4 regions of the Halomonas sp. 11-S5 genome follow, and region 1 is predicted to be linked to each of the others. Evidence: riboswitches for the same ligand, from Rfam matches in the RefSeq annotation. Region 1 holds a riboswitch; each other region holds the start of a gene.
The links. A riboswitch is a leader RNA that binds a small molecule or an ion and turns the genes downstream of it on or off. The one in region 1 is predicted to bind thiamine pyrophosphate.

Region 1 (7,670 bases):
CGTTTATGACATGCACAGTACAGCGCCCCGGCGGCGTTACCACCGGGGCGCTGACTCATGGCAATGACTGGGCTCTGGGGTCACTCACTGCCGAGACTCAAGGCAACGAAGTAGGAGTTGCCGTCACGGTAGAGCCGCACTGGGATCGCCTGGCCTTCCGGCAGGTCGGCGACGATATCGGCCAGCTGTTCGGGGCTCTCCACCCGCTGCTGCCCGATGCTCACCAGCACATCGCCCGGGCGGATCCCGGCGGCTGCCGCGCGTCCGGCTGGGTCGACATCGGCAATGCGCACGCCATGGTCGATACCGAGCTGTTGGCGCTCGGCGTCGCTCAAGGGCTGTGCCGCGATGCCGAGACGGGCCGGTTCGCTCTCGTTGCCGGCCTGGTCGGCACCCGCGTCCGGCCACTCGCCAACCTCCAGGGTGATCGACTGCCGCTCGCCTTCACGCAGCACCAGCAGCTCGACCTCCTCGCCGGGGGCCACGCCGCCGATCAGCCTGGGGAGCGTGGAGGAGTGGTCGACCTCCTGGCCATTGGCTTCCAGGATGATGTCGCCCGCCTGGAGCCCGCCTTCTGCCGCCGGGCCGTCGGGGGCCAGGTCCGCGATCAGGGCGCCTTCGGCCTGGTCCAGTCCGAAGGCGCTTGCCAGGTCCCGGGAAACCGGCTGGATCCTGACGCCGAGCCAGCCGCGGCTGACGTAACCCTCATTGCGCAGCTGGTCGGCGACATCCATGGCCACATCGATCGGGATGGCGAAGGAGAGCCCCATGTACCCGCCGCTACGCGTCAGGATCTGGGAGTTGACGCCGATCACCTCCCCTTCCAGGTTGAACAGTGGCCCACCGGAGTTGCCCGGGTTGATGGCCACGTCGGTCTGGATGAAGGGCACATAGACATCCTGGGGCAGGGTGCGGTTGATGGCACTGATGATGCCGGCCGTCACGGAATGATCGAAGCCGAAGGGGGAGCCGATGGCGGCGACCCACTGGCCCACTTCAAGGTCTCCCGCCTCGCCCATGTCGAGGGTGGGAAGGTCGTCGGCCTCGACCTTGAGCACGGCGACATCGGTCTTGTCATCGGTGCCCACCAGCTCGGCCTCGAGTTCGCGCCGGTCGTTGAGGCGCACCAGGATCTCGTCGGCCCCCTTGACCACATGGGCATTGGTCATGATGTAGCCGTCTTCATCGAAGATGAAGCCCGAGCCCAGCGAGCGGCGCTCCTGGTTGCCCTGGCCCCGGCCGCCGCCGGGGGGCATGGGGATGCGGTCACCGAAGAAGTGCCGGAAGATCTCGGGTATCTCCTGGCCGCCGAACTGGCCGCTGGGGGGTGCCTGTCGCTCGACCGTTCGGGATGTCGAGATGTTGACGACGGACGGGGCGGCGTCCTCCACCAGTTGGGTGAAGTCCGGCAGGCGCTGTTGCGCCAGCGCGGGCTGGGAAGCGACAACGAGAAGTCCCAGCAGCACTAGCCAGGAAAGCGTGCGTGTCTTGACTGTCACGATGGGCTCCTGTGGCATCGGTTGGATGGTGTCATGGTCGGCAGCGGTACCCTCCGTGGGGGCCGTCATACGCCGATATCCTCGTCATACTCCTTCTCGGAGTGTGGCTTGACGGGCGAATCATCATTGCATTCGGGCTCGTGCATGAAGGTGCGGGTCGTCTCGACGCTGCCCAGGTCCTGAATGGTGCGTCGCCCGAGCAAGACCGGGTAGTTCATGTTGTCGCGATCCTCCAGGCTGAACTGCTCCTCACGAAGCGTCTCTCCCATGCAGATCGTCATCAGCACGACGGGCCGGCTCTCTTCCCCTCCGGCACCAACCACACGCAGGTCGCGAAACACCGGACGCTCGAAGGTCTTCGAGACGACATCGTCCGTCTCTTCATCCTCGACCTCGACGGTAAAGCGAACCCAGTCCTCTCCGTCGCGCTCGAACGTCTCGATCTCCTCGGCCTGCATCGATGATGTCAGGGCACCGGTATCCAGCTTCACCTTGACCTCCGTGCCCCACGGCTCGATGGTGGCCTTCTCGATCCAGCCATAGGTGGCGGTGTCGGCCGCCTGGGCGGCACTCCCCAGCAGTCCGGCGCCGAGCAAGGCCAGCAGTGTTCTCGGGATCGGTCTGTGCATGCGTTTCCTCCTTGACTACACGTGGGTGATATCGGTGATGCGAATGACAATGCGTCCATGGCCCATGGCCTCGTTCTGCGACCTTGCTTGTGGAGAAGGAGTTCCGTCATCGCCGAGAGGCGCCCCTCGAGAGAGACGTTTGGGGTGCGTTGCCGGGCGCGCCGGCAAGCCCACGGGAATCGGGCCCGGGTGGTCGCCAGGGGAAGGCGGCGCTATGATGTCCCTCGATCCCGTCGCTATCGGCCAGCCAGGCCACGATGCGAGGCGCGATCCCACCATCCATTCACTTGTCGCCAGGGGAGTCCCGCTGCCGCACGCGTCGGCCGGGGCTGAGAGAGCGCATGGCGCTGACCCTGGAACCTGATCCGGTTCATACCGGCGGAGGAAGTGCGACATGCCTTACCTGACGTCTGCCGTGCTCGGCGCGGCGCTGCTGTGCTTTGCTTTCCTGGGCCTGCGGGCCCGCCGGGCCGATGGCCCCCTTGACGACTATGTCACCGCGCGCAACTCCCAGGGCGCCCAGTCGCTGGGCCTCTCCTTCCTGGCCTCGGGGATGGGCGCCTGGATCCTCTTCGCGCCGCCCGAGATCGGCGCCTTCGTTGGCCCCTTGGCACTGGCCGGCTATGCCATCGGCTCGGCGCTGCCGTTCATCGTGCTGGGGCTCTACGGCCCTGTGATCCGGCGCCACCTGCCGGAGGGGCGCAGCATCGGCGAGTTCGCCGAGGCCTGCTATGGTGCCGGGGTACGGCGCTGGGTATCGCTGGTCTCGGTGCTCTACATGGCCTGCTTCCTGGCCGCGGAGCTCACCGCCATCGGGGCCATCACCGCGCTGCTCTCGGATGTGCCGCCGGCGCTGGTGGTCATCGGCGTGGCGGTCGCCACGCTACTCTACACGGCGGTGGGCGGCCTGCGGGCGAGCCTGGCCACCGACCGCTGGCAGGCCTGGCTGCTGGTCGCGCTGCTGGCGGTGGTTGGCGGCGTGGCGCTGATGCGCCTGCCCGAAATGCCGGTGGACGCCACGCTGCCCTCTATTCCCACCGGCAGCGCCCTCGCCGTGGCGCTGACCCTGGTAATCGCGGTGACCGCGGCGAACCTCTTCCACCAGGGCTACTGGCAGCGGGTCTGGGCGGCGCGGGACGACCGCGCCCTGGGGCGCGGCGCCTGGCTGGGCGGCGGCATCACCGTGCTGGTGGTGATGGCGGTCGGCGGCCTCGGCACGCTGGCGGCCATGGCCGGCGTGGCGTTGGGCGAGCCGCCGATCCCCTTCTTCGCGCTGCTCGCACAGGCGCCGGGCTGGCTGGCCCTGCCGGCGCTGGTGCTGGCGGTCACCCTGGTCGCCTCCAGCGTGGATACCCTCCAGAACGGCCTCGCCTCGCTGGTGGTGGCGGGCTCCGGCCGGCGTGGGCTCTCCCTCGGCGCGGCCCGCTGGGTCACGGTGGCGCTGATGGTGCCGGTGGTGATCGTGGCGCTGCAGGGGCTCTCGGTGCTGCGGCTGTTCCTGATCGCCGACCTGCTCTGCGCGGCCATCGTGGTGCCGGTGCTGCTGGGTCTCTGGTCGCGGATGAGCGCCACGGCCGCGGTGGCCGGCGGCGTGGCGGGCATGCTCGGCGCCATCCTGCCGGGCTGGGTGGCCCAGGGCAGCCTCGCGGCGGGCGTGCTGGCGGCCAGCTTCCCCGGCAGCATCCCGACCCTGCCGCCGTTCCTGGGGGCGCTGGTGGCCTCCACCCTGGTCAGCCTGCTGGTCGCCGGGCTCCGGCTGGCGGGGAGGGGGCGTCCGGCCTGAGCGGTTGCCAGGCCGCGCCAGGAAGGCCACTCTCTGGGGATCCATTATGATCGATCAGAGGAGGCCCCCATGAGCGATATCCCGAAGGATCCCCGTCGCCGCCACTCCGCCCCGGTGGTGGACGGGGTCGGCAAGTCCGCCAGCCGCGCGATGCTCCGGGCGGTGGGCTTCACCGACAGCGACTTCGCCAAGCCCCAGGTGGGCATCGCCTCCACCTGGAGCAACCTCACCCCCTGCAACAGCCATATCGACGAGCTGGCCCGCCGGGCCAGCGACGGCGCCGATGCGGCCGGCGGCAAGGGGGTGATCTTCAACACCATCACCATCTCCGACGGCATCGCCAACGGCACCGAGGGCATGAAGTACTCGCTGGTGTCGCGGGAGGTGATCGCCGACTCCATCGAGACGGTGGCCGGCTGCGAGGGCTTCGACGGCCTGGTGGCCATCGGCGGCTGCGACAAGAACATGCCGGGCTGCCTGATGGGCCTGGCGAGGCTCGATCGCCCCAGCGTCTTCGTCTACGGCGGGACCATCCTGCCCGGCGAAGGCCACACCGACATCGTCTCGGTGTTCGAGGCCATGGGCGCCTACAGCCGCGGCGACCTGGACCTGATCGAGGTGAAGCAGATCGAGGAGACGGCGATTCCCGGCCCCGGCTCCTGCGGGGGCATGTACACCGCCAACACCATGGCCTCGGCCATCGAGGCGCTGGGCATGAGCCTGCCGGGCAGCTCGGCGCAGAATGCCGTCTCCCGGGACAAGCGAGAGGACTGTGAGGCCGCCGGTGCGGCGGTACTCACGCTGCTCGAGCGCGACATCAAGCCCTCCGACATCATGACCCGCCAGGCCTTCGAGAACGCCATCACCATGGTGATCGCCCTGGGCGGTTCCACCAATGCGGTGCTGCACCTGATCGGCATGGCCAGCACCATCGGCGTCGCGCTCTCCCTTGAGGATTTCACCACCATCGGCAAGCGCGTGCCGGTGGTGGCCGACCTGCGGCCCAGCGGCCACTACATGATGAGCGAGCTGGTGGCGATCGGCGGCATCCAGCCGCTGATGAAGACCCTGCTCGACGCCGGTCTGCTGCACGGCGACTGCCTGACCGTGACCGGCCAGACGCTGGCCGAGAACCTGGCCGATGTCGCCCCCTATCCCGATGACCAGCAGATCATCGCGGCGCTGGATCGGCCCGTGAAGGCCGAGAGCCACCTGCGCATCCTCTACGGCAACCTTGCGCCGGAAGGGGCGGTGGCCAAGATCACCGGCAAGGAGGGAACGCACTTTGCAGGCTCCGCCCGGGTTTTCGGCTCCGAGGAGGAGGCCCAGGCGCGCATCAACGACGGCACCGTGGTGGCCGGCGACGTGGTGGTGATCCGCTACGAGGGACCCAAGGGCGGCCCCGGCATGCGCGAGATGCTCACGCCCACCTCGGCGATCATGGGCCGGGGGCTCGGCAGCGAGGTGGCACTGATCACCGACGGGCGCTTCTCCGGCGGCAGCCACGGCTTCGTGGTGGGCCACGTGACCCCCGAGGCCTTCGACGGCGGCCCCCTGGCGCTGGTGGAGGATGGCGACCTGATCACCCTCGATGCCGAGGCCGATACCATCGACGTCGACCTGCCTGACGAGGAGCTGATGCGCCGTCGTGCGGCCTGGCGCCAGCCCGAACCGCGTTATGCGCGGGGGGTGTTGGCCAAGTACGCGCGAACGGTGAGCTCGGCCTCCACCGGGGCGGTGACCGATCTGCCGGAGTGATGCTCCCCTGCTTCTGCTGCCTCCCCGTCCGCGGCCTGCGTCGTTTTGCCGCGGTGTCCCGTCAGGCACCGTGTGGCCCCGGCACGGCCGTGCGGTGCCCTCCTGTCGTTGGTTGACCTTCATCACCCCCGGGCACCGAGGCCGGCGGCTTGGACTATCCTGTGTCAAGACGGGCTCGCTTCGAATGGCGACGGAGCCTGCCGAGGTGTTCGAGGACCTGGCCTGGCCTCGAGCATGCGGTTGATCACACTTGGTCGATGACAGGGAGACGCGCCATGACCCAGGACGGCAAGCCAACCCCCGACGCGGAACGTGACCTCGCCTCGCGTTTCCCCACCGCCTACACCATCCTCTTCGGCCTGATCATCCTCGTCGCCGCCCTGACCTGGATCATCCCGGCCGGACAGTACGACCGGGCCATGAACGAGGAGGTCGGCCGCGAGGTGGCCGTGCCCGGCACCTACCAGACGGTGGAGTCCAACCCGCAGGGGTTCGTCGAGGTCATGCTGGCCCCCACCGCCGGCTTCTACGACCCGGACAGCTATGCCGCCAACGCCATCGATGTGGCGCTGTTCATCCTGTTCCTCGGCGGGTTCCTGGGCGTCATGAACGCCACCGGGGCCATCGACACTGGCATACGCAGCGCCATGCGACACCTGGAAGGCCATGAGATCTGGATGATCCCGATCCTGATGACACTGTTTGCCCTGGGCGGAACGACCTATGGCATGGCGGAGGAAACCCTCGCCTTCTACGCCATCCTGATCCCGGTGATACTGGTGGCCGGTTACGACGCCGTCACCGGCGTGGCCATCATCCTGATTGGCGCGGGCATCGGGGTACTCGGTTCCACCATCAATCCATTTGCCACCGTCATCGCGGCCAACGCGGCCGATATTCCCTTCACTGATGGCATCGTGCTGCGGTTCATCTTGCTGATCGGCGGCCTGCTGATCTGCATCGCCTATGTCATGCGCTATGCCGCACGCGTCAAGGCCGACCCCTCCCGTTCTGTGGTTGCCAAGCAGTGGGACGCCCACCGGCGCCTGTTCCTGAAAGGGCAGGAGGGCGACGACATCGAGAACGCCACCCTCACCGCCACTCAGATCATCGCGTTGACGATCTTCGCCCTGACCTTTGCGGTCATGATCTGGGGCGTCTCCACCCAGGGCTGGTGGATGGCGCGCATGGGGGCCCTGTTCTTCGGCGCCGCCATCGTGATCGGCCTCGTCGCCCGTCTGGGCGAGAAGACGCTGACCAGCAGCTTCGTCGACGGGGCCCGGGAGCTGCTGGGCGTGGCCCTGGTGGTCGGCCTGGCACGCGGCATCGTGGTGATCATGGAGCAGGGCATGATCGCCGACACCATCCTGCACAGTGCCGAGGCGTCGCTGGGGGACCTGCCCCAGCTCGCCTTCATCAACCTGATGTTCTGGATCGAGGTGGGCATGAGCTTCTTCGTGCCTTCGTCCTCCGGCCTCGCGGTGCTTTCCATGCCGATCCTCGCCCCGCTGGCGGACTTCGCGAACGTCGGGCGGGACCTGGTGGTGACCGCCTACCAGTCCGCCAATGGCCTGGTGAACCTGATCAATCCCACCTTCGCGGTGGTGATCGGCGGCCTGACCATCGGTCGCGTCTCCTACGACCGCTGGCTGGTCTTCATCTGGCCGCTGCTGCTGATACTGACCCTCTTCATCAGCCTGGTCATCAGTCTCGGGGCCCTTCTCTGATGAAGGGGGTGAATAACAGCCGTGACGAATGGCCGTGTTCAACGCCCATGACGCCCGACGGAAAGGAGTGCTGCCATGACTGACCCTTCCCATGACGCGCCGCCCGACCTCGGCGTGCATTCCGAGACCGGCATCCTGCGGCAGGTGATCGTCTGCCGGCCGGGCCTGGCCCACCGGCGGCTGACCCCCTCCAACTGCGATACCCTGCTCTTCGACGACGTCTTCTGGGTCAAGCAAGCCCAGAAGGATCATGACGTCTTCGCCGGCGTGATGC
Region 2 (7,670 bases), on a different contig from region 1:
CTGGCCGTCGCCGTTGGCGTCCGCCTCGGAGAAGCGGGCCGTGACCCGTTCCCCGGACGCCGAAGCCTGCATGGGCGGGGCGGCACCATCCCCCGAACCCCGATCCGGACCGGCATTGGCCAAGCCCGCAACGGCGGCGGTGAGAACAGTGGCACCAATCAAGAGCTTGCCTTGATACATGGGTTTTCTCCCGTAATTGCTGCGAGGATTGCGGCCGCGGCGGACCGCGACCTCGCAGACGATTGTGATCACGGGTGGTGGAGGGAATATGGGCGAATCGGGGAGAGAGTATGAACGTCGCGGCGGAGGGCCTTAGTCCACGGCCTCGAGACGGTAACCGACGCCGTACACCGAGCGGATCAGCTCCTGGTCGCCGCGGATCGCCGCCATTTTTCGCCGGAGGTTCTTGACGTGGGTGTCCACCGTCCGGTCGGTGACCACGCGGTGGTCGTCGTAGAGGTGATCGAGGAGCTGGTCCCTCGAGAACACCCGGCCGTGGTGCGCTGCCAGGCTGGCGAGCAGCCGGAACTCCACCGGCGTCAGCGACAGGGGCTCGCCGTCGAGGCTGGCGCGGTAGCCGGCCTCGTCCACCACGAGCCCACGGCCCGTATCGGCGCCCGGGTCCGTGCGGCTCCGGCGCAGGATGGCCTTCACCCGCGCCACCACCTCCCGCGGGCTGAACGGCTTGCAGATGTAGTCGTCGGCACCGAGCTCCAGGCCGAGGAGGCGGTCGATCTCTTCCACCCGGGCGGTGACCATGACCACGGGTACCTCGCTGAAGCCGCGGATCTCACGGCACACGCTCATGCCATCCTCGCCGGGGAGCATGAGGTCGAGGAGCACCAGGTCGGGCCGATTCCGGCGAACCCAGGGCACGACGTCGCGGCCGTCATCGAGTAGGTGCGGCTCATAGTCCGCCCTGCGCAGGTAGTCGGCCAGCAGCCCCGCCAGCCGGGGCTCGTCTTCCACGATGAGGATGCGTGCACTCATGCCCCGGATACCCTCCCCGTTTGTCGTGCCCCGTTGACCCGGTCCGCCATCGGCAGCGTCAGGCGTATGCCAACGCCGCCGATGGGCGAGGGGTACGCCTCGATCCAGCCACCATGGGCCTCGGCGATGTTGCGGCATATCGCAAGGCCGAGGCCCGCGCCGCCGCTGGAACGGCTGCGCGAGCCCTCCACCCGGTAGAGCCGCTCGAACAACCGCTCCAGGGCCTCGGCGGGCACACCCGGTGCGGAGTCCTCCAGCCGCAGCACGGCCTCCCCGTCCCGGGTGGTGAGCGACAGCCGCACCTCGCCATCGCGGTCGGTATAACACAGGCTGTTGTGCAGCAGGTTGCCCAGGAGCTGGTTGACGCGGCCGCGATCGGCGGTGACCGTCACCGGCACGCCAGGCACCTCCAGGGCCAGAGCCAGGCCGGCGTCCGCCATCCTCGAGCGCCACTGCTCGGCGCCCGCCCGCACCAGCGCGGCGAGATCCAGTCCCTCCATGCGGTAGTTCAAGGCACCGGCATCGGAGAGGGAGAGCTCGTAGAGGTCGTCGACGAGCTTGCTCAGGGTCGCGACGCTGCCCTGCAGGCCGGTCAGCGACTCCCGGGTGAGCGGACGCACCCCGTCCTCCATGGCCTCCAGCTCGGCGCGCAGCACCGACAGCGGCGTGCGCAGCTCGTGGGAGATGTCCGCCATGAATGCGCGGCGCAGGCGCTCGTTGCGTTCCAGGGTCTCGGCGAGGCGGTTAAAGTCGTTTGCCAGCTGGCCGAGCTCGTCACGGCGTGACTCGTCCACCCGGGTGTCGAATCGCCCGGCGGTGAGTGCCAGGGTGGCACCGGCGAGGCGGCGTACCGGCGCGAGGAATCCCCGGGCGAGCAGGAGGCTGACCACCGTGGCGAGCACCACGACGACCAGCGCGGTCATCCAGGCGGCGTCGAACTGTTTCTCCTGGAAACGCAGGGCGAGGTCGTCGGTGATACGCCCCGGCGGGCGGTAGACCAGCCAGCCCACGGTTGCGCCGTCCACCACGACCGAACGCGACTCCGTCTGGCCCGACACCACCTTCGGCCCGGCCACGTGCCGCCGGTCGGCGTCCAGCAGGGCGGGGCCGAAACGGACCGGGCCCTGCATGGACGGCACGTCCCCGGCAGGGCCGGTAAACAGGTGCCGGGAGCCGTCGCTTTCGTGGTCGTCGTCATCGTCGTCGTCCCCGCCATCCCGTTCCCGGTGTTCGCCCTCGTCGCGCTCGCGGTGATCGGCCTCCGCCTCTCGCTGGCGCCACAGCGCCTCCCGGAGCAGGCGCTGCCAGCGCCCGCCCTCGGATAGATTTTCCCAGTCCCCGGCCTCGCGATAGTAATCGGCAAGCACCGACGCCAGCGTGTCGATGCGCTCGCCCTCGCGCTCGCGGACGTAGTCGAGGAAATCGCTGCGAAAGGTCACCTGTACCGCGAAGGTCATGAGCACGACCACGCACAGCGTGACGCCCAGAATGGCGAGAAACAGCTTCGCAGTGATACCCGGTCGCCTCATGAACCCCTTCCAGTCACCTGTGCCTTGCCCATTGTCATGGCAGGCCGACTCACGAGCGCCAAGTATCCCGCGCGGAGTGCGCGACGCAAGCGCGATGGCGCCGACTCCCCGGTATCTTCATATTCCACCCACTATCGCCTCGCACCATTGCGAGTGAACCGACACGACCAAGGAGGCGTCCCCATGCAACTGCGCGATACACCGATCGATTACGGCACCATCAACCTCTGGCTCCACTGGCTCACAGCGGTGGCCACACCGCCGATTTCTCCGGGCTCTTTTCTCTGCCACCGCTAGTCGGGGACGACACCACGAGAGCCGGCTCACCGCGGAGGCGCATCCGGCGTGACGATGGTGCCCTCGCCATGCCCGGTGCGCGGGTGCTTATCGAGCCTACGGGGTCAGATGGATAGCCGGTATCGTGCGGTCAACGATCACGCCAGTCTGCGATGAACCCGCTTTCCTTCCGGCTTCCACCTGCTGGCCTAACCCCGGGCCTTTACAGCCAGGGAGCGGGCAGGGATAGTGGGGACTGACGACAGGGGCGCCGCGGCGACATCGCCACGGCTGAGACGCACCCTCGGAACCTGACCCGGATAATGCCGGCGGAGGGAGTCGTGCGGCCCCGGCCCTGCCGCCGCGCCGCACCTCCCGCGCCGGGGAGGCCCCATGCTTGCCATCGATCCCGCCGCGCACCTGGCCCGGGTGCGCGAGACCAGCCCGCTGGTCCACAACATCACCAATCATGTCGCCATGAACAGCATGGCCAACGTGCTGCTGGCCATCGGCGCCTCGCCGGCCATGGTCCATGCTCGCGAGGAGGCCGCCGAGTTCACCGCGCTGGCCGGCGCCCTGACGATCAACATCGGCACCCTCTCGCCCCACTGGGTCGAGGCCATGGAGGCCTCCGCCCTGGCCGCCGGGGAGACGGGGCGGCCCTGGGTGCTGGACCCGGTGGCAGTGGGCGCCACGCGCTATCGCCGCGAGACCGGCGCGCGACTGCTGGCGCTCGCACCGGACGTGATCCGCGGCAACGCCTCGGAAATCATCGCCCTGGCGGGGCAGGCCGGCGGCGGGCGGGGCGTGGACAGCACCGACCCGGCCGAAGCGGCCCTCGACGCCGCCCACCGGCTGGCCCGCCAGACGGATGGCGTGGTCGCGGTGACCGGCGAGGTGGATCTGGTCACCGACGGCCGGCGGATCGCCCGCCTGCGGGGCGGCCACCCGCTGATGCCCAGGGTCACCACCCTGGGCTGTGCGCTGACCGGCGTGGTGGCGGCCTTCCTGGCTGGCGCCGATGATACCTTCGAGGCGACGGTGGCGGCGCTGGCCTGCTACGCCGTGGCCGGCGAACTGGCCGGCGAGGTGGCGCGAGGCCCGGGAAGCTTCGCCGTGGCCTTCCTCGATGCCCTCTATCACCTGGATGCAGAGGCCCTGGCCGAACGGACTCGACTGGAGGTTCACGATGCGCCTTGATCTCTCGCTCTACCTGGTCACCGACCGCGAGCTCTGCGCGGGCTCGGGACTGGAGGAGACCGTGGTGGCGGCAGTGCGTGGCGGCGTGACACTAGTGCAGCTACGCGACAAGCATGCCAGCGACGCCGAGCTGGTCGACCAGGCGCACCGCCTCAAGGCGGCGCTTTCCGGCAGCGGCGTGCCACTGATCATCAATGACCGGCTGGAGGTGGCCCTGGCAGCCGGTGCCGACGGCCTGCACCTCGGCCAGGACGACGGCGACGTGGCCGAGGCCCGCGCCGCCCTGGGCCCGGAGGCGATTCTCGGGCTCTCGGTACAGACCCATGACCAGCTCGCCCGCCTCGACCCGGCGGCGCTGGACTACCTGGGGCTGGGCCCGGTGTTCGCCACCCCCAGCAAGCACGACCACGCCACACCGCTGGGCTTCGACGGCCTGGCCGTCCTGGTGGCCGAAAGCCCCCTGCCGAGCGTGGCCATCGGCGGGCTCAAGGCCGAGCACCTGGCCGCGACGCACCGGGCCGGCGCCCACGGCCTGGCGGTGATCTCGGCGATCTGCGGCAGCCCCGACCCCGAAGCCGCCGCGCGGGCCTTTGCACGGCCGCCTCGCCACTGACCACCCAAGACGCCGTCACCGCGGCAAGCGCGGTGACGGCGTGGATCGGGGCAGGTCGAGATCAGGCGTCCGAGCGCGGATGCCCCGGGTGTCGGTGGTAGCCGTGCAGCATGCCGGCGATGAGATTGTCGCCTCGCTTGCGGCTCTCGAGGAGCGCTCCGAGGACATGCAGCGGGATGAGGACGAGGATGGCGTTGGCCATCAGCTCGTGGGCCTCCTCGACCCACTCGACGCCCCAGAAGAGATCGGTCTCCTCCATCATGTAGCCGGTAGCGCCCAGCCCCAGCAACAGGGCCAGCAGCGTCAGCATCATCACCGCCCCCAGCGGGGTATGGGTGATACCGGGCGACGACGAGGCCGTGTCGACATTCCCTTTGGGCGGCTGGCGCAGCGAGGCCCGCAGGCGGCGACGCGTCGGCCAGAAACTCGCCCAACGCGCCGACCAGGGGCCAACGAACCCCCACAGGATGCGCACGCCGATCAACGCCACCACGCCATAGCCGATCCACTGGTGCCAGGTCTCACCGGTTTCGGTCAGGAAGTAGTTGGCCAGGAAGCCGGCCACCAGTGACCAATGGATGACTCTGACCAACGGGTCCCAGACGCGGACCCGTGGGCTGCTCGCATTGCCGGTCATGGCCTGGCCTCCGCTCAGTCGACTTCCTTCTTGACGATATCGCCGTTGACGGGGTTGAAGTAGATCTCGACCCGACGCTCCTGGTCATCCCAGCCGTAGATCTCGTAGCAGCTGCCGGTGGTCTTGAACGTCTTGACCTTGTAGCCCGCGTCGGCCACCTGCTGCTTCATCTGGTCTTGGCTCATCCACTCGCTCTCGGGCGCGTCGGTACAGTTCGGCCCGGCCAGGGCAGAGACGCTTGCCGCCAGCAGGCTGGATGCCACGATGCCCTTGAGTACAGTGCGCTTCATTGGAAAACCTCCAGAAAGTCAGTGACAGACGACCACCTGACCGTCGGCCGGTGGCAGTTCCCGACGGCAGCCGCCGGAAGGGAACAGGGTCATCATGGTCAGCCAGACTTACGAAAGACTTAACGCCGTGGAAAAACTTCACCGGTGGGGTCGACGGGGGGCAGACGGCGGCGTCTCAGGAGGTCGGCCGGCGCTTCAGGGTGGTGCGCCGCTCGTGGTAGGCGATCGACAGGCCACTGACGATGATCAGTGCGCTGCCGACGAACACCCAGAAATCCGGCATCTCGCCCCAGAACCACCAGCCCAGCAGCACCGCCCAGAGCATCGCAGTGTAGTCGAAGGGGGCAGCGATGGCCGCCGGAGCATGGCGGAAGGCCAGGGTGATGAAGGCGGTGGCCCCGACGCCGAAGAGCCCCGACCCCGCGAAGGCCAGCCAGTGCCAGGGATGGGGTGTCTGCCACACCCAGGGCAGCGTCAGGGCGGTCATCACGAAGGGCACCAGGGTCATGTAGAAGACCATGGCCCAGAGGTGCTCGGTACCGCCCCAGCGCCGTGCGGTGATCATCATCAGCGCATAGAAGACCGCCGCCCCGATCAGCGCCAGGGCGCCGGGGTCGAAGGCCTCGCCGCCGGGACGCACCACGATCAGCACCCCGGCGAAGCCCACCAGCGAGGCCGCCAGCACCGGCCCCGCGATGCGCTCGCCGAGCAGCGGCACCGAGAGCAGGGTGACAAACAGCGGCGCCACGAAGGCGATGGCGGTGGCCTCGGCCAGCGGCAGCAGGGTCAGGCCCAGCACGAAGCAGAACATGGTGCCGGTGTAGATCAGCCCGCGCAGCAGGTGGATCCCGGGGCGTCGGGTACGCAGCTTGCGCAGGCCGCCGCCGAAGTGGGCCAGCGCGGCGATCAGCGGCAGCGAGACCAGGGTACGGAAGAAGATGATCTGCAGCGGCGAGTGGACCTCGCCCAGCCACTTGGCGATGGCGTCGCCGATGGCCAGGCAGAGCACGCCCAGGCACATGAAGCCGATGCCCTTGAATGACGGTGACATGCCGCCTGCCCTCCCCTGGCCGAACCCCAAAAAGCCACCCCGCCGGCCTGAGGGCCGGCGGGGTGGGAAATCACTACGCTAGTCGGTGACGTGCCGTAGAGCAAGCCCTCAGAGGCTGGCCTGGACCACCATGCACTCCATGCCCTGGGCCACCAGGCGACGACAGGCGGTATGGGCCTGGCCCTCGTCCATGTCCACCAGGCGGGCACGGTAGACGCCGGCCTTCCCGGCATTGGCCACGGCGACCCGGGCGTCGGTCAGCTCGCTGGCCAGCTGACTGGCGGCGCGGGACGCCAAGGTACGGGCATGGCCGGCATCGCTGAAGGCGCCGACCTGCACGCCCCAGCTCCCTCGCTGGACGGCGCCCCCGCGGACAGGATCCGCCGATGCACGGGTGCTGGCCATCAACTCGCGGATGGGATCGTCGGCCGAACCCTGCGCCAGGCCCGCGCTCGCACCGGCAACCGGCGTCTCGATACGAGCCACCCGCGATGCCGTCACCTGCCTCGTGGCGCTCCCTGTCGCCGTCGGTGCCTCCACCGGGGCCGGCGGGAAGGCCGAGGCCACGGAGGGCGAGGCGGCGGAGGGCGAGGCGGCGCCCGGGGACGGTGCGCCGAGGCTGGCCAGGCGGACCCGATCGCCCACTGGCTGGCCCGGCGCCTGGGGCTCGCCCGGCATCAGCCGGCCACCGGAGATGTCCGTACTGGCCAGCCAGCCGCGGCCATCGGCCAGCGAGGCGCGCACGAAGCCGCGATCCAGCAGGTCGGCGGTGTGCGCATCTCGCGAGGCGGCGGTAAAGCCACCCATCACCACGGTCAGCAGGCGACGGCCGTCACGCACCGCCGAGGTGGCCACGTTGAAGCCCGAGGCGCGGATGAAGCCGGTCTTGAGGCCGTCGGCACCGGGATAGTTCTTGAGCAGGCGGTTGTGGCCGGTGATGGTCTTGCCCTTCCAGCTGAAGCTCGTCCGCGAGAAGTAGGGGTAATACTGGGGGAAGTCGCGCATCAGGTGCCGGGAGAGCACCGCCATGTCGCGTGCCGTGGTGACCTGGCTGGCATCGGGCAGGCCGTTGGGGTTACGGAAG
Region 3 (7,670 bases), on a different contig from region 1:
GCTCGATCGTGAGAACGCGCGCCGCGAGGCGTCGCATGCGCAGGCCTATCGTGCCTGGGAATGGGAGAAGGCCGAGTTCGATGCCCGCGAGTTCGAGCGTCAGCAGCGCGAAGAAGTGGCGGCCTGGGACGATCCCGACGCCATGCAGCAGACGCTGGTCGAGCGGCTGGATGAGCTCGCCTGGCCGCGTGAGACGCTGGTCGACTTCGACCTGAGTGATGACTGTCGCACCATTGTCCTGGACATCGATCTGCCGAGCGAAGAGGAGCTGCCCGACCGCTACTGGACGATGCCCGCCAAGCGCCTCAAGCTCTCGCCGCGCAAGCTCGGCGTCACGCGGCAGCGCGAGCTCTATCGGCGTCACGTGCACGGTGTGGCTTTCCGCGTGCTGGGCACGGTCTTCGCCCGGCTGCCGCGAATCGAACGCGTGCTGCTCTCCGGCTATCGCCGGGTCAAGGACCCGACCAGCGGTGAGCTTCGGGGCCAGCACCTCTTCAGCGCCAAGGTCACCCGCGAGGCGTGGGAGCGCGTCGACTTCGACCGACTGGCGCAACTCGACCCGGCCCAGGCCTTGGCGGTCTTCCCCCTGCGGCGCGAGATGACCCAGTCCGGCACCTTCCGCGATATCTCGCCCTTCGAGCTCGACTGGCGTCGGCGCTGACGCCGGCCACACGCGCCGGCGAGTCTGTCGCCCGCCGGGCGGCGTTCACTCGGACGAGGCCTGGCCGGCGCTGAGGATATGGTGCAGGCTGGCGCACGCCACCAGGGGGTCGTCGCAGTTGACCACGATGTCGGAGCGGGCCAGCACGTAGCTCTTGCCGGTGATGGTGTTCTCCACGACCGTATGGGGCCCTTCCTGTCGCGTGCCGGTGAACTCGCCGATGAAGCCGGTTTCGCGCAGCGAGACGGTTTCCAGCTTGTCACCGGGCTCGATGGTGCCCTCGTGGCGCATCAGCGCCAGGCGCGCCGAGGTGCCGGTGCCGGTGGTGCTGCGGCAGATCACGCCGGGATGCACGTAGGTGGTCGAGCGGGAGCGGTAGAAGTCGTCGGCGACCTGTTCGACGGGGCCCATGAAGTGCAGGAAGGGCAGCGGACCCACGTCGCCCAGGGTGTAGTGGGAGAAGCCGCGTTCGGCCTGGATCGCCTCGACGATCCGGTGGGCGCAGTCGGCGAGTTCCCGCTCCTCGTCGCGGTTGAGGTGGAAGCCCAGTTCGGCGGCGTCCACCAGGGCGTAGAAGCCGCCGCTGTAGGCGACGCTGTAGGTGACGTCGCCGAGGCCGGGCACATGGATGCTGGCACGGTAGGTGTCGATATAGCTGGGCAGGCCCCCGCAGGTGATCGACTCCACCACGCCGTTCTCGATCAGGGCCTCGATCTGCACCAGTCCCGCCGGCGACTCCAGCTTGAAGCGCTGGCGTCCCTCCTGCTTGGGCACTAGGCCGCTCTCCAGCACCGCCGTGGCGGTGCAGATGGTGTTGGAGCCGGAGTAGATAGGGTAGCCCATCACCTCCATGATGATGTAGCCCACCTCGGCGGCCGGGTCGGTGGCGGGCACGAGCAGGTCCACCGACATCTCGGGAATGCCGTAGGGTTCCTCCAGCAGCAGCCTGCGCAGGCCATCGGCGTCGTCGCGCAGGTAGTGCATCTGCTCACGCACCGTGGCGCCGGGCAGGGGCTCGATGCCGCCGACCACGATGCGGCTGACATCGCCGCCGGCATGGGTGTCGATCAGTTGCAGGGTCAGTGCCGGGCTCATGAGTGTCCCTCCAGGGCGAAGGGCGCGCCATGCTCGTCCCACTGGCTGTCGGGGACGATCACGATCTTGCCCAGGAAGTTGCTACCGCGGCTGACGAAGTAGCGCTCGGCGGCGTGCAGGTCGGAGAGCCGGAAGGCGGCGTGCAGCACCGGCTTGAGCTCGCCTGCACGGATCCAGGCGATCAGCTGCTCGGCCTCCTCGCGGGTGCCGTGGGAGACGCCGAAGATCTGCACCTGGTAGAGGTAGATGCGCGTCCACAGAATCTCCGAGATGTTGCCGCCGCTGGCGCCGGCGATGGAGAGCCGCGGGTAGGTGGTGCGCGCCTTCATGTCCTGGATCATGGTGTCGATGAAGCAGTCGGTCATCTCGCCGCCGACCAGGTCCATCACCGCGTCGATGGGCGCGCCCCCGGTGGCCTCGAGCACCCGTTCGGCGAAGCCCTCGAGGTCGCCGCGGTCGATCACCGCCTCGGCGCCCAGCGCCTTCAGCGCCGGTGCCTTCTCCTGCTGGCTCACCGCGTAGGGAATCGCACCGACGATGCGGCACAGCTGGATCAGCGCGGTGCCCACGCCGCCGCTGGCCCCGCTGACAAGAATCCGTTCTCCCGCACTCACCCGAGCCGACGTCATCATATGGTAGGCGGTCTGGTAGGAGCACATGCCCAGGGCGGCGAGCTCGGCGTCGCTGAGCTCGGGGTTGGGCACGTGGTGGAACTGGTCCGAGGGCACGACGACGTATTCGGCGAAGCCGCCGTCGGCACCGTGGCCGTAGTAGTCCGGGGTCAGGTTGATGTCGCGTCGGGCATCGGGGTAGAGGTTGAAGTCGAGCAGGCCGCGCTCGCCGATCCGCGAGGCCTCGACCCCCTCGCCTACCGCCACCACGCGCCCGGCGATGTCGGCACCTTGGATGCGTGGGAAGGTCAGGGTCGGTGTCCCGCCCATGGCAAAGGAGGTCACCTCGCCCTTCTTCACCGGATAGAGCCCCTCGCGGGCCTTGCGGTCGGTGTTGTTCTTGGCGGTGGCCGTGACTTTCACCAGCACCTCGCCGGGCCCCGGTCGTGGGGTCGGCACGTCGTCGTGGTAGACAAGCCTGTCGACGTCACCATGCCCGGTCAGCAGCATGGCGGCCATGGTATCGGGAAGGGTCTCGCTGCTCACTGGGTGCCTCCTTTCGTCTACGGGGTCGACTGGGTTAGACGATAGCAGACTTCCCCGTCCCGACGTCATCCCCTCTGGCCAGGGCAATCGCAGATGGAAGTAATGCTCGAGGCTGTTCCGGCGACAGGCCCCGGAGCGCCGGACCGTCGGGGAGGCGCTGTGAACCCCTCCCTGGGCGCTACCGACGCCATCCCTGGCGTAGGACCTCCCCTTCGACCTGTCCCCGGCGCCTCTCGCATTGGCTAACTGCAATTGCCCTGGCGTCTAACGTCAGGCGGCCACGTCGGGCTTATCCGCCGTCGCGGTGCCAGAAGGGCTGTCCCACCGTCGGCGTGCTGGGGCTGGCGGTCTGGCGCTGCTGCATCAGTCCGGCCAGGTAGGCCTTGCGGCCAGCGCGGATGGCCTCGGCGAAGGCCTCGGCCATCAGCGGCGGGCGATGGGCGCGGGCCACGGCGGTGTTGATCAGCACGCCGTCGAAGCCCATCTCCATGGCTTCGGCGGCCTGGGATGGCGCGCCCAGGCCGGCATCGATGATCAGCGGCACGGCGAGGCGCTGGCGCAGGGTCTCGAGGGCGTAGCGGTTCATCAGCCCGCGACCGGTGCCGATGGGCGAGCCCCAGGGCATCAGCGCCTGGCAACCGGCGTCGCGCAGGCGCTGGCAGAGCACCAGGTCGTCGGTGCAGTAGGGCAGCACCTTGAAGCCCTGGTCGATCAGTTCCCGGGCCGCCTCCAGCAGACCGAAGGGGTCCGGCTGCAGGTTGTAGTCGTCGCCGATCACCTCGAGCTTGATCCAGGGCGTGTCGAAGAGCTCGCGGGACATCTGGGCCAGGGTGATGGCCTCCCGGGCCGAGCGGCAGCCGGCGGTGTTGGGCAGCAGCCGGCAGCCGCTGTCGCGCAGGATCTGCCAGAAGGCGTCGCCGTCGCCGGCCGCGGGGTTCTGGCGGCGCAGGCCCAGGGTGACCATCTCGCAGCCTGAGGCCCGGATCGCCTCCTGCATCACCGTCGGCGAGGGGTAGAGGGCGGTGCCGAGCAGGAAGCGGCTGGCGAAGGCCTCGTCGTAGAGCGTCAGGGTGTCGTCGTGTAGCGCGTCCATCAGCCACCTCCTACCGGGGCCACGATATCGATGCGGTCGTCGTCCTGCAGGACCCGCCCGGCATAGGCGGAGCGGGGCACGAACTCGCCGTTGACCGCCACGGCGACCCGGCGGTCGGCGTAGTGCCAAGCGTGCAGGGCGTCGGCGAGCGGAGTGCCGGCGGGAAGGCGGGCGGTCTCGTCGTTGAGGCGCAGGGTGATCTCGTTCATGCAGTGGCCTCCTGCGGCGGGTGTGCCGCCAGAGTGTCGGCGAAGGGCCGGTCGCCGTGGTCCCGGATCCCGGCCAGCAGGTGGCAGACCACGGCCGGTGCCAGCAGGTAACCGTGCCGGAACAGGCCGTTGGCGGTGATCAGCCCCTCCTGGTGGGTGACATGGGGCAGGTTGTCGAGGAAGGCGGGACGCAGGTTGACCCCCTGCTCCAGGATGCGCGCCTCGGCGAAGGCCGGGGACAGGGTGTAGAGGGCGCTGCCCAGCTCCAGCGAGGACTGCAGCGACATGGGCGAGCGGTCCTCGCTCTCGATCTGGGTGGCCCCGATGACGAAGCGATCCCCCGGCTTGGGCACCACATAGAGCTGGTAGCGCGGGTGCATCAGCCGTACCGGCCGCGAGAGCCGGATCTCGGCGGTCTGCACGTGCAGGGTCTCGCCGCGCACGCCGCGCAGGCTCGGGTGGCGCTGCCGGGCGCCGGTGCCGCGACAGTCGACGACCAAGTCGAAGCGCCGGCGGCCGTTGGCGGTGACGACCTCGCCGGGGAAGGTCTCCACCGGGCAGTGGGCATGGCACTCCCCGCCCAGGGCGCGGATCTCGTCCAGCAGGCGGGTGAGCAGGGTACGGTTGTCCAGGTGGGCCTCGTCCGGCAGGTAGAGGCCCTGGCGGAAGCCGGGCGCCAGGTCGGGCTCCAACCGATGGATCTCACCGGCGTCGAGGGCCCGGCAGGGTGAGCCGCCGCCCAGCGCATGGTCGAGGTCGCGGCGGAACTGGGTGAGTTCGCCCAGGTCCTGGGGATGCGCCACCATCAGGCTACCGTGCTGTTGCCACAGCGATGGGGCGTCGAGGGCCTCGAGCCACGTCGGCCACTGGGCCAGGGCGAAGCGGCCCATGTCGTGGACGCAGCGCTCGGAGATCGCCGTCTCGCAGAGCGGGGCGACCATGCCGGCGGCGGTCCAGGCGGCGGCGGGCGGGGTGTCCAGGTCCCCGGCGTCATAGAGAGTGACGGCGTGGCCGTCGGCGAGCAGCTGCCAGGCGACCAGGCGCCCCAGCAGGCCGGCGCCGGCGACGGCGATGTGATCGGTGGTGGTTGTCAAGATAGCGGCCATCCTGCAGGAGACATGGCTGACCAGGCGGGATGGCGACAGGGGGCACGCAGGCGTGACATGCGCTTGTTCCCTCCGCAGGCATCAACCTGATCAGGTTCAACGGGTTCGGCCGTACCGATCTCAGCCCCCGTGCACGGCTTGCTGCGCGTACCGGGGCTCCCCGACAAGTCCTGCCAACTTAACCAAAGATGCCCGGGCACGCAATCTCGTCGCGTGCCCGGGCATCAATCAGTGTGGATGGCGTCCACTCCGGCTCAGGCGCAGTCGGCGGCCCCCTCGCCGAACATGTCGAACAGCAGCTCGCGGCCGAGGCCGGTCAGCACGAAGCGCTGCTGGTCGTTCCAAGTGGCGGCCTGGCTGGTCTCGAGGATGTGCTGGCAGGGCGCCCAGTCACGGTCGGCATCGCCGAGCGCCTTCAGGGCGGTGCGATCGAGGCCGCGGTGCGGGACGGTGACCGTCTCGAGGACATGCCCCTGGCGATAGAGCAGGGCGGCCATGTTGGAGAGGCACTGGCGCAGGCTACGCTGCATGCCGGTGGTACTGGGGGTGTCGTGTGTCATGCTGCCGCATCTCCTTGAGGGATTATGCTGCAGCGCATTATACATGCGACGAAGGTCGATGTCATACCAAGGTCTAAGATGTTCTGGTCTGCCGCAGACGGTGGCAATGCTCGAGGCTATTCCGGCGACAGGCCTTCGGGGAGGCGCTGTGAACCCCTCCATGGGCGCTACCGACGCCATCCCTGGCGTAGGACCTCCCCTACGACCTGTCCCCGGCGCCTCTCGCTTCAGTTAACTGCAATTGCCCTGCTAAGACGCTATCCCCCATCTCAGCCTTCCACTCGCCCCAGCAGCAGGAATTCGATCAGCGCCTTTTGAGCATGCAGGCGATTGCCGGCCTCCTGCCAGACCACCGCGCGCGGGTCATCGAGCAGGGTCGTGCTGATCTCCTCGCCGCGGTGGGCGGGCAGGCAGTGCAGGAAGAGCACGTCGTCCTTCGCCCGGTCGAGCATCGTCTCGCTCACCTGGAAGCCGGCGAAATTGGCCTCGCGCCTGGCCTGCTCCTCTTCCTGGCCCATGGAGGCCCAGACGTCGGTGGTCACCAGGTCGGCTTCAGCCACGGCCTGCAGGGGGTCGCGAAGGATGCTCACCCGGTCGCCGGCGGCGGCGAGGATGTCCTGGCGCGGCTCGTAGCCTTCCGGACAGCAGATGCGCAGCTGGAAGTCGAACTGCCGGGCGGCGTTGATCCAGGAGTGGCACATGTTGTTGCCGTCGCCGATCCACACCGCGGTGCGGCCCTTGACGCTGCCGCGCAGCTCGGTCCAGGTCATCACATCGGCGAGCAGCTGGCAGGGGTGGTAGTCGTCGGTGAGGGCGTTGATCACCGGCACCTTGCTGGCGGCGGCATACGCCTCCAGGCCCTCGTGGGAGAAGGTACGGATCATCACCGCGTCGACCATCTCCGCGAGCACCCGCGCGGTATCTGCGATGGGTTCGCCGCGGCCGAGCTGGGTATCGCGGGGCGAGAGGAACAGCGCATGGCCGCCGAACTGCGCCATGGCGGTCTCGAAGGAGACCCGGGTGCGGGTCGAGGACTTCTCGAAGATCATCGCCAGGGTGCGGTTGGCGAAGGGCGTGTAGGTCGGCCCGTGGGTCTTCAGGCCGTTCTTGATCGAGATGGCGCGCTGGATCAGGTAGCGCAGCTCGTCCGGACTGAGGTCAAGCAAGGTGAGGAAATGGCGGGTGGCCATGGTGTCGCTCCACGGGAAAAAACGACCATCCTAGCCAGCCCACGGGGGATGCGCAACGCGCCCGTCATCAGTAGAATGGCCCTCATCCACAAGGCCGACCAGCATACTCGGGTATTGCCCGGGCGCTTGCCGGCCTCGATCTATCGAGGCCCGGGCCATCGAGACCCGGCCACACGAGAAAGGGAGATGTCATGAGCACCACCGTCGAGAACATCCAGCGCCAGATCGGCGAGAACCCCATCCTGATCTACATGAAGGGCACCCCCCAGCTGCCGCAGTGCGGCTTCTCCGCCCAGACCGTCCAGGCCCTGATGGCTTGTGGCGAGCGCTTCGCCTTCGTCAACGTCCTGGACAACCCGGACATCCGTGCCGAGCTGCCCAAGGTGGCCAGCTGGCCGACCTTCCCGCAGCTGTGGGTCGAGGGCGAGCTGGTCGGCGGCTGCGACATCGTGGTCGAGATGCATCAGAACGGCGAGCTGGAAAAGCTGGTCAAGGAAGCCGCCGCCAAGCACAACCAGACTTCGTCTGGAGCTTGAAGCCATAAGCTTGAAGCTTGAAGAAAAAAGTTCTTCGCAAATTGGCGTGAAAACAGCGGGAAT
Region 4 (7,670 bases), on a different contig from region 1:
CCCGGGGCCGGCACCGAAGTCGAGCCCTCGGGCGCCGGGCGGCAGCCGCTCGCGTAGCGGGTCGAAGAGCCGTGACAGGAAGCGGCGATAGCCGGGGTCGTCCGGGGCGTTCTGGTGCCGGTCGTAGACCGCCCGCTCCGCTGCCGGTCCGAGCCGCTGGTCGGGAGGCACGAACACCAGCGCACAGTGCCGACAGCGGTGGTAGTCGCGCCGGCCATCACGATGAAAGTACCCGGTGTCGGTGGACGTACATAGCGGACAAGTCAGCATCATCGTATCCTGCTCTCTCCAGAACCCCGCAAGGAGACCCGAATGCTGTCAGGTCTGGACCATCTGGTCATCACCGTGACCGACATTTCCCGTGCCGTGGACTTCTACTCACGGGTGCTGGGACTGGAAGTGCGCTACCGCGACCGCGAGCGCGTCGACCTGATGCTGGGCGATGTCGCCCTACGCCTGCACTGGACCGCCACCGACGTCACCCCGCGGGCCGCCACGCCCACGCCCGGCAGCCTGGATCTCTGCCTGCGTAGCCTGCTGCCGCTCGACGAGGTCCAGCGCCATCTGGAGGCGCTGGAGGTCGAGGTGGAACTCGGCCCGGTGGCCCGACAGGGCGCCACCGGCGAGATCACCTCGCTCTACCTGCGCGACCCGGACGGCAACCTGCTGGAACTCAGCCGCCCCGTGAAGCCCCGGACCGACTGAGGCCCGGTGGCATTGTCGTCCTCGACCGGTATGATTGGCGTCAGCGATTCGCTCTACGAGGACGCCCCATGAACGACCAGCTGCCACAGGACGACGACCGCGCCATTGCCAAACGGGGCTCCGCCCCCGACACGACCCTTCCCATCGTGGTGTACGTGCTGCACCTGGCCGGCATGATCACCGGCGGCCTCACCTCGCTGGTCGGCGTGGTGATCGCCTATGTCTACCGCGGCAAGGGGCCGGCGTGGCTCGACGAGCATTATCGCTACCAGATCCGGACCTTCTGGATCGCCCTGCTCTACTTCGGCATTTCCGGCCTGCTGACCCTGGTCCTCATCGGCTTTCTCACCTGGCTGGCCGCGGTGGTGTGGCTGGTGATCCGTTGCGTGAAGGGGCTCAAGGCCCTCAACGAGCAGCGTGCGCCGGACAACGTGGACAGCTGGTGGGTCTGATCCATGGCAAGAGGTGAGTCCAGCTGGAGTACCCTCCAGGCCCGTGCCATCGCCACCCTGTGGCGCCGCCTCGCCGGTCGCCGCCTCGCCACCCTGTGGCGGCTGGCCCGACTGGTCGGCCCGCTGGTGGAGCAGCTGAGCCGCCGGGAGCGTCGGGTCACCCGCACCAACCTGGCCGAGGTCTACCCCTCCCGCAGCCCGGCCGAACGTCGCCAGCTCTCCCGGCAGAGCCTGACTCACTCCACCGCCACCATGCTCGAGCTGGGCTTCGCCTGGATGGGCGACCCCGACCGCGTCGAGGCCTCGATCCTCAAGGTCCACGGCCGCGAGCTGCTCGACGAGGCCCGCGCCGAGGGGCGCGGCGTCATCGTGCTGGCCCCCCACTTCGGCAACTGGGAGGTGCTCAACTTCTGGCTCTCCGGCCACTTCCCCTTCACCGCCATGTACGAGCCCCCCAAGCTCGCCCCGCTGGACCCGATCATCCGCCAGGGCCGCGAACGCCAGGGGGCGAGCCTGGTGCCCACCAACTCCCGCGGCGTGGCCGCCCTGCTCAAGGCGCTCAAGCGCTCCGAGGCCGTGGGCATCCTGCCCGACCAGGAGCCCGACTGGGGCAGTGGCGTGTTCGCGCCCTTCTTTGGCCGGCTCGCCTACACCGCCACCCTGCTGCCCAAGCTGGTGGCGCGCACCGAGGCGCGGGTCGTCACCGGGGTGGCGCTGCGTCTGCCCGGCAAGGGCTTCGCCCTGCATTTCCTGGCCGCCGACGCGCGGGTCTACGACCCTGACGAGGTCACCTCAGCCACCGGCGTCAATGCCAGCGTGGAGGCCGCCATTGCCCTGGACCCGGCCCAGTACCAGTGGGAATACAAGCGCTACCGCAAGACCCCGGAGGAGGCCGAGGGCCGCCCCGACTTCAAGCGTTTCCGGCTCTATTGATCGCCACGGAGACCCGATAGCCCGCCTTGCCGGGCTGGCAATGGTGTCTCTTCCTGCTACAGTAGAACCTCGCTTGACGGGGTGCCGTTGAAGACGGCTGAGATCATGCGCTTTCGAGCATGGATCCCGTTGAACCTGAACTGGCTAGGACCAGCGTAGGGATCAAGCGACACGCCTCCATGGCACCCCACGCCTGGCGGCCCCTGTCCTCCCTGCTGTCCTCCCTGACAATCGCAAAACCCTCAAGGGAGAACACCATGAGCAAGACCGCCCGTTTCCTCGCCGAGACCGCCCGCGTCGACGCGGCCGCCGTCCAGCCGCTGCCCGGCTCGCGCAAGATCTTTGTGACGGGCTCACGCCCCGACATCCGGGTCCCGTTCCGCGAGATATCGCTCTCGCCCACCAGGACCTCCGGCGCCTATGAGGAGAACCCGCCGCTGCTGGTCTACGACACCTCCGGCCCCTACACCGACCCGGCGGCCGAGATCGACCTGCGCCGCGGCCTGCCCGCGCTGCGCCACGCCTGGATCGAGGCGCGCGACGATACCGAACTCCTCGACGGCCCCACCAGCGACTACGGCCGGCGCCGGGCCAACGACCCGCTGCTCGCCCCGCTTCGCTTCGACCTGACCCGCACGCCGCGTCGCGCACGCCCTTCACAAGACGGCCAGGCAGGGAACGTCACCCAGCTGCACTATGCCCGCCAGGGCATCATCACCCCGGAGATGGAGTTCATCGCCATCCGGGAAAATCAACGTCGACAAGCCCAGGGGACGGCAGAGGTGGAGCGCATCCTGGGCCACCAGCACCCCGGCGAGAGCTTCGGTGCCCGGCTGCCCGAAGAGATCACCCCGGAGTTCGTGCGCGCCGAGGTCGCGGCGGGGCGGGCCATCATCCCCTGCAACATCAACCACCCGGAATCCGAACCGATGATCATCGGTCGCAACTTCTTGGTGAAGATCAACGGCAACCTGGGCAACTCGGCGGTCACCTCCTCCATCGAGGACGAGGTCGACAAGATGACCTGGGGGATCCGCTGGGGGTCGGACACCATCATGGACCTCTCCACCGGGCAGAACATCCACGAGACCCGCGAGTGGATCATCCGCAACGCCCCGGTGCCCATCGGCACCGTGCCCATCTACCAGGCGCTGGAGAAGGTGGGCGGCGTGGCCGAGGACCTGACCTGGGAGGTGTTCCGCGACACCCTGATCGAGCAGGCCGAGCAAGGCGTGGACTACTTCACCATCCACGCCGGGGTGCTGCTGCGCTACGTGCCGCTGACCGCCAAGCGGGTCACCGGCATCGTTTCCCGTGGCGGGTCGATCATGGCCAAGTGGTGCCTCTTCCATCACCAGGAGAGCTTCCTCTACACCCACTTCGAGGAGATCTGCGAGATCTGCAAGGCTTATGATGTGGCCTTCTCGCTGGGCGACGGCCTGCGCCCGGGCTCGGTGGCGGACGCCAACGACGAGGCGCAGTTCGCCGAACTGGAGACCCTGGGCGAGCTGACCCATATCGCCTGGCGGCACGACGTCCAGGTGATGATCGAGGGTCCCGGCCATGTGCCCATGCACCTGATCAAGGAGAACATGGACAAGCAGCTCACCGAGTGCGACGAGGCGCCCTTCTACACCCTGGGGCCGCTGACCACCGACATCGCGCCCGGCTACGACCACATCACCTCCGGCATCGGCGCGGCGATGATCGGCTGGTACGGCTGCGCCATGCTCTGCTACGTGACTCCCAAGGAGCACCTGGGCCTGCCCAACAAGGACGACGTCAAGACCGGCATCATCACCTACAAGATCGCCGCCCACGCCGCCGACCTCGCCAAGGGCCACCCGGCCGCCCAGCGCCGTGACAACGCGCTCTCCAAGGCGCGCTTCGAGTTCCGCTGGGAAGACCAGTTCAATCTAGGCCTCGACCCGGACACCGCCCGGGAATACCACGACGAGACCCTGCCCAAGGACTCGGCCAAGGTGGCCCACTTCTGCTCCATGTGCGGGCCCAAGTTCTGCTCGATGAAGATCAGCCAGGAGGTACGTGACTATGCAAGCGAACATGGCCTGGACGGCGATCAGGACGCCGTCATGAAGGGCATGGAGGAGCAGGCCGAGAAGTTCCGCCGCGAAGGCAGCGAGCTCTACCGGGAGGTATAAGGCTCGACGCGGGCCTTGAAAACGGAATGTCCCGTTGCTACTTGGTAGCAACGGGACATTCTCCAAATGATATGCCGACCCGGGCGCCCGCGCGAGTCAGAACCGAAAAGTCAGGCCGAGGCTGACCGCCTCGAAGTCGATATCGGACGTGTCCAGATAGTGCATGTAGTCTGCACCGATGGCCAGGTTCGGTGTCACGTCATAGCTGGCACCGGCACCGTAGGAAACATCACTCTCGCTGTCCCTCGTCCCGTCGAACTCCACTTCAGTGGCCCCCAGCACACCATGGACCTTGAACTCCGGGGTGATCGGCAGCATGCCCTTGACATAGCCCCCGGCAAGATAGTCGAGGTTCGCCGGGCCATCGGACCCGCCGGTGCCCAGATGTCCCTCGATGGCCAGGTAATCGTTGAGTTCGACGCCACCACGTAACCTCACACCGACGCTGTCGAGGCCATCGCGGTACCCACGCCGGTCGAGCTCCCAGAACATGGCATCGACACCCGCATAGGTGGTCGGCTGGTAGGCCAAGGGCCCGCTCTGCGCCTGAACTGCCCCGGTGAAAAGCAGCGCTGCCAAGGATGCGGCGCCAATGACTGACGTCTTCATGGCCATCTCCCTTTGATTGGCTTGCCCACTTTGTCGTCGACGCCCGTGGTGCCTTACGAACCCATCCGGGCACTCACCTCCACGGCCATGTCAGGCCAGTACCGGCCCGCTGACGCGATGCAGACAGGTGGCTGCGGGACGGGCGCGGCATCCTCCAACGACAAGCGCCCCCGCTGGAAACCCGGCGGGGGCGCATTTCAGGGCATGGCGGCGTGGAACCTGCCCGGAGATCAGAAGCGGAACGTCATCCCGAGGCTGGCGGCGTCGAAGGTGTAGTTCGACTCGTCCAGGTAGCGCATGTAGTCGGCTCCCACGGCGAGGTTGGGCGCCACGTCGAACTCGGCCCCGGCGCCGTAGGAGAAGTCGCTCTCGTCATCGGTGTCGAAATCTACCTCGCTGAAGCCCGCCAGGCCGTAGAGGCGGAATTCCGGGGCGATTGGCAGGGTCCCCTTGGCATAGACGCCGGCCAGGTAATCCAGCTCGGCCGGGCCGTCGGAGCCACCGGTACCGAGATGGCCCTCGAGACCAAAATAGTCGTTGAACGCTACGCCACCGCGCAGGCGCAGGCCGGTGCTATCGAAGCTGCCACCTTCATCGGGGTCGAGTTCCCAGAACATGGCGTCACCGCCGAGGTACGGGCTCGGCTGGTAGTTCATCGGGCTGCCCTGGGCATGAGCGGTGGCCGCGGCCAGCAGCAGGGCGGCGGAGACGGCGGAAATCGTGATGGTCTTCATGGTGAACCTCCCAGTTAGGAAACAGTGTTTCCCTATACAGGATTCATTCTGGTACAGCTTCGACCAAAGTGCAAGATGTTCCGCCGCCAGCGCCCTGCCAGGGGAGAGGGAGACGGCAGGGTGCCCGGCATCAAGCCGTCCAGGTCACTGCATCCCGCACTGCAACATGCTAGATTCCCCTTGCCCGAGGGCCATTCGCCAGGCACCCCCTGGCCGCAACGCCCGCGCCCCCGACACCCCTGACAGGACGCGCCATGAACGACCCGATACTGGTACTCAACTGCGGCTCCTCGTCCATCAAGTTCGCCCTCGTCTCCACCTCTCCCGACCAGCCTCGCCTGGCCGGCCTGGCCGAGCGCCTGGGCGGCGAGGAGGCGCGTCTCACCGGGGTCGACGGCGCCGGCCATGAATTCTCATGCCCCCTGCATGGCGCCAGCCACACCGAGGCCATGGCGGCCATCTTCGAGCGCCTGGAGGGGTTGCACCCCGTGGCGGTGGGACATCGCATCGTCCATGGCGGCGAACAGTTCACCCAAGCGGCAAGAATCGACGATGTCGTAGTGGCGGCCATCAAGGCGACCACGGCCCTGGCCCCGCTGCACAACCCGGCCAACCTGGCGGGGGTCAAGGCGACCCTGGAGCTCTTCCCCGACCTGCCTCAGGTGGCGGTCTTCGATACCGCCTTCCACCAGACCCTACCCCCTCGTGCCTATCGGTATGCGCTGCCGGAAGGGCTCTATCGCAACCACGGCATCCGCCGCTATGGCTTCCATGGCAGCAGCCACGCCTATGTGAGTGCCCGGCTCGATGCCCTCAGCGGGCGGCTCCATGGCGGCTGGCTCATCGCCCACCTGGGCAATGGCTGCTCCACCTGTGCGGTCTGGCAGGGACACAGCGTCGATACCAGCATGGGGCTGACGCCCCTGGAGGGGCTGGTGATGGGCACCCGCAGCGGCGACGTGGACCCGGGCCTGCATGCCCACCTGGCCCGCCAGCTGGGCTGGTCGCTGGAGCGCATCGATACCCTGCTCAACAAGGAGAGCGGCCTGCTGGGACTCTCCGGCCTCTCCAACGACATGCGCCGTCTCGAACAGGCCGCCGCCGAGCATCATGCGGGCGCCGAGTTAGCCATCGAGGTGTTCTGCTACCGCGTGGCCAAGTCCCTGGCGGCCCTCTCCTGCACGCTGCCCCGCCTGGATGGCATCGCCTTCACCGCAGGCATTGGCGAGAATGCCAGCGCCGTACGCGCGCGGGTCATCGAACAGCTGCCCCACTTCGGCCTGCGGCTGGCCGCCAAGGCCAACGCCGCCACCGTGGGCGGCCGCGAAGGCCGCATCGACCTCGACCAGGGCGGACCCCAGCTATGGGTCATCCCCACCGATGAGGAGGGCCGCATCGCCGAGGAAACCCGCCAGCTGCTGCAGGAGCACCCGTATGACGCCACTTGATCACCGTCCCGAGCCCCGCAACCTGCTGCTGGTGCCCACCGACAGCGGCGTGGGCCTGACCTCGGCCTGCCTCGGGCTGATACGCGCCCTGGATACCCTCGGGCTCAAGGCCGGCTTTCTCAAGCCGTTCCGGCAAGACGAACTCAACGGCAACGGGCCGGACCGCTCCTGTGCCCTGGCCACCAGCACCCTGGGCCTGTCGCCTCCCGAGCCGCTCTCCCAGGCACGGCTGGAGCGCCTGCTGCGCGAGGACCGCAGCGACGAGCTGATGGAGGAGGCCGTGGAGCGCCATGCCCGGGTCGCCTCCCCGGACGCCGGCCAGGCCCCCGAGCTGGTGGTGATCGAGGGGCTCGCGCCCAGCCAGCACAGCAGCTATGCGACCCAGCTCAATGCTCAGCTGGCGCATGCCCTCAATGCGCGCATCATCCTGGTCGCCGACGGTGACCTGAGCGCCCCCCAGGAGCTGGCCGAGCGGCTCGACATGCATGCCCAGGCCTTCGATGGCGTGGACTCGCCGCGCACCCTGGGCTGTATCTTGATGCGGCTGCGCCCGCTGCCGAACGGCGACAGCCACACGCCCCTGGCGGCCCCGGAGCTCACCGCCCAGCGTGACGCGCAGCTGATCGC

Region 2: linked by a shared signal. The riboswitch ahead of thiM (hydroxyethylthiazole kinase) and the one ahead of OP497_RS15825 (sodium:solute symporter) in region 1 are both predicted to bind thiamine pyrophosphate.
Region 3: linked by a shared signal. The riboswitch ahead of thiO (glycine oxidase ThiO) and the one ahead of OP497_RS15825 (sodium:solute symporter) in region 1 are both predicted to bind thiamine pyrophosphate.
Region 4: linked by a shared signal. The riboswitch ahead of thiC (phosphomethylpyrimidine synthase ThiC) and the one ahead of OP497_RS15825 (sodium:solute symporter) in region 1 are both predicted to bind thiamine pyrophosphate.

The regions. Positions count from the first base shown of each region.
Region 1 is NZ_JARANW010000031.1:9,085-16,754, forward strand. It holds gene OP497_RS15815 (DegQ family serine endoprotease) at 81-1,499, opposite strand; gene OP497_RS15820 (ATP-dependent zinc protease) at 1,565-2,128, opposite strand; TPP riboswitch at 2,414-2,533, shown strand; gene OP497_RS15825 (sodium:solute symporter) at 2,523-3,911, shown strand; gene ilvD (dihydroxy-acid dehydratase) at 3,981-5,669, shown strand; gene OP497_RS15835 (YfcC family protein) at 5,945-7,396, shown strand; gene OP497_RS15840 (arginine deiminase) at 7,472-7,670, shown strand, end outside.
Region 2 is NZ_JARANW010000004.1:186,801-194,470, reverse strand. It holds gene OP497_RS05200 (hypothetical protein) at 1-180, opposite strand, end outside; gene OP497_RS05195 (response regulator) at 313-990, opposite strand; gene OP497_RS05190 (ATP-binding protein) at 987-2,519, opposite strand; TPP riboswitch at 3,050-3,150, shown strand; gene thiM (hydroxyethylthiazole kinase) at 3,189-3,995, shown strand; gene thiE (thiamine phosphate synthase) at 3,985-4,608, shown strand; gene OP497_RS05175 (cytochrome b/b6 domain-containing protein) at 4,670-5,245, opposite strand; gene OP497_RS05170 (PepSY domain-containing protein) at 5,260-5,535, opposite strand; gene OP497_RS05165 (DMT family transporter) at 5,711-6,586, opposite strand; gene OP497_RS05160 (D-alanyl-D-alanine carboxypeptidase) at 6,695-7,670, opposite strand, start outside.
Region 3 is NZ_JARANW010000013.1:4,064-11,733, reverse strand. It holds gene OP497_RS10485 (DUF4236 domain-containing protein) at 1-661, shown strand, start outside; gene OP497_RS10480 (proline racemase family protein) at 707-1,756, opposite strand; gene OP497_RS10475 (zinc-binding dehydrogenase) at 1,753-2,886, opposite strand; gene OP497_RS10470 (thiazole synthase) at 3,203-4,006, opposite strand; gene thiS (sulfur carrier protein ThiS) at 4,006-4,215, opposite strand; gene thiO (glycine oxidase ThiO) at 4,212-5,309, opposite strand; TPP riboswitch at 5,372-5,494, opposite strand; gene OP497_RS10455 (hypothetical protein) at 5,576-5,881, opposite strand; gene argF (ornithine carbamoyltransferase) at 6,151-7,071, opposite strand; gene grxD (Grx4 family monothiol glutaredoxin) at 7,263-7,607, shown strand.
Region 4 is NZ_JARANW010000006.1:16,622-24,291, forward strand. It holds gene OP497_RS06525 (class I SAM-dependent methyltransferase) at 1-273, opposite strand, end outside; gene OP497_RS06530 (VOC family protein) at 313-705, shown strand; gene OP497_RS06535 (DUF4870 domain-containing protein) at 774-1,157, shown strand; gene OP497_RS06540 (lysophospholipid acyltransferase family protein) at 1,161-2,090, shown strand; TPP riboswitch at 2,158-2,269, shown strand; gene thiC (phosphomethylpyrimidine synthase ThiC) at 2,348-4,252, shown strand; gene OP497_RS06550 (porin family protein) at 4,349-4,861, opposite strand; gene OP497_RS06555 (porin family protein) at 5,092-5,595, opposite strand; gene OP497_RS06560 (acetate kinase) at 5,850-7,043, shown strand; gene pta (phosphate acetyltransferase) at 7,030-7,670, shown strand, end outside.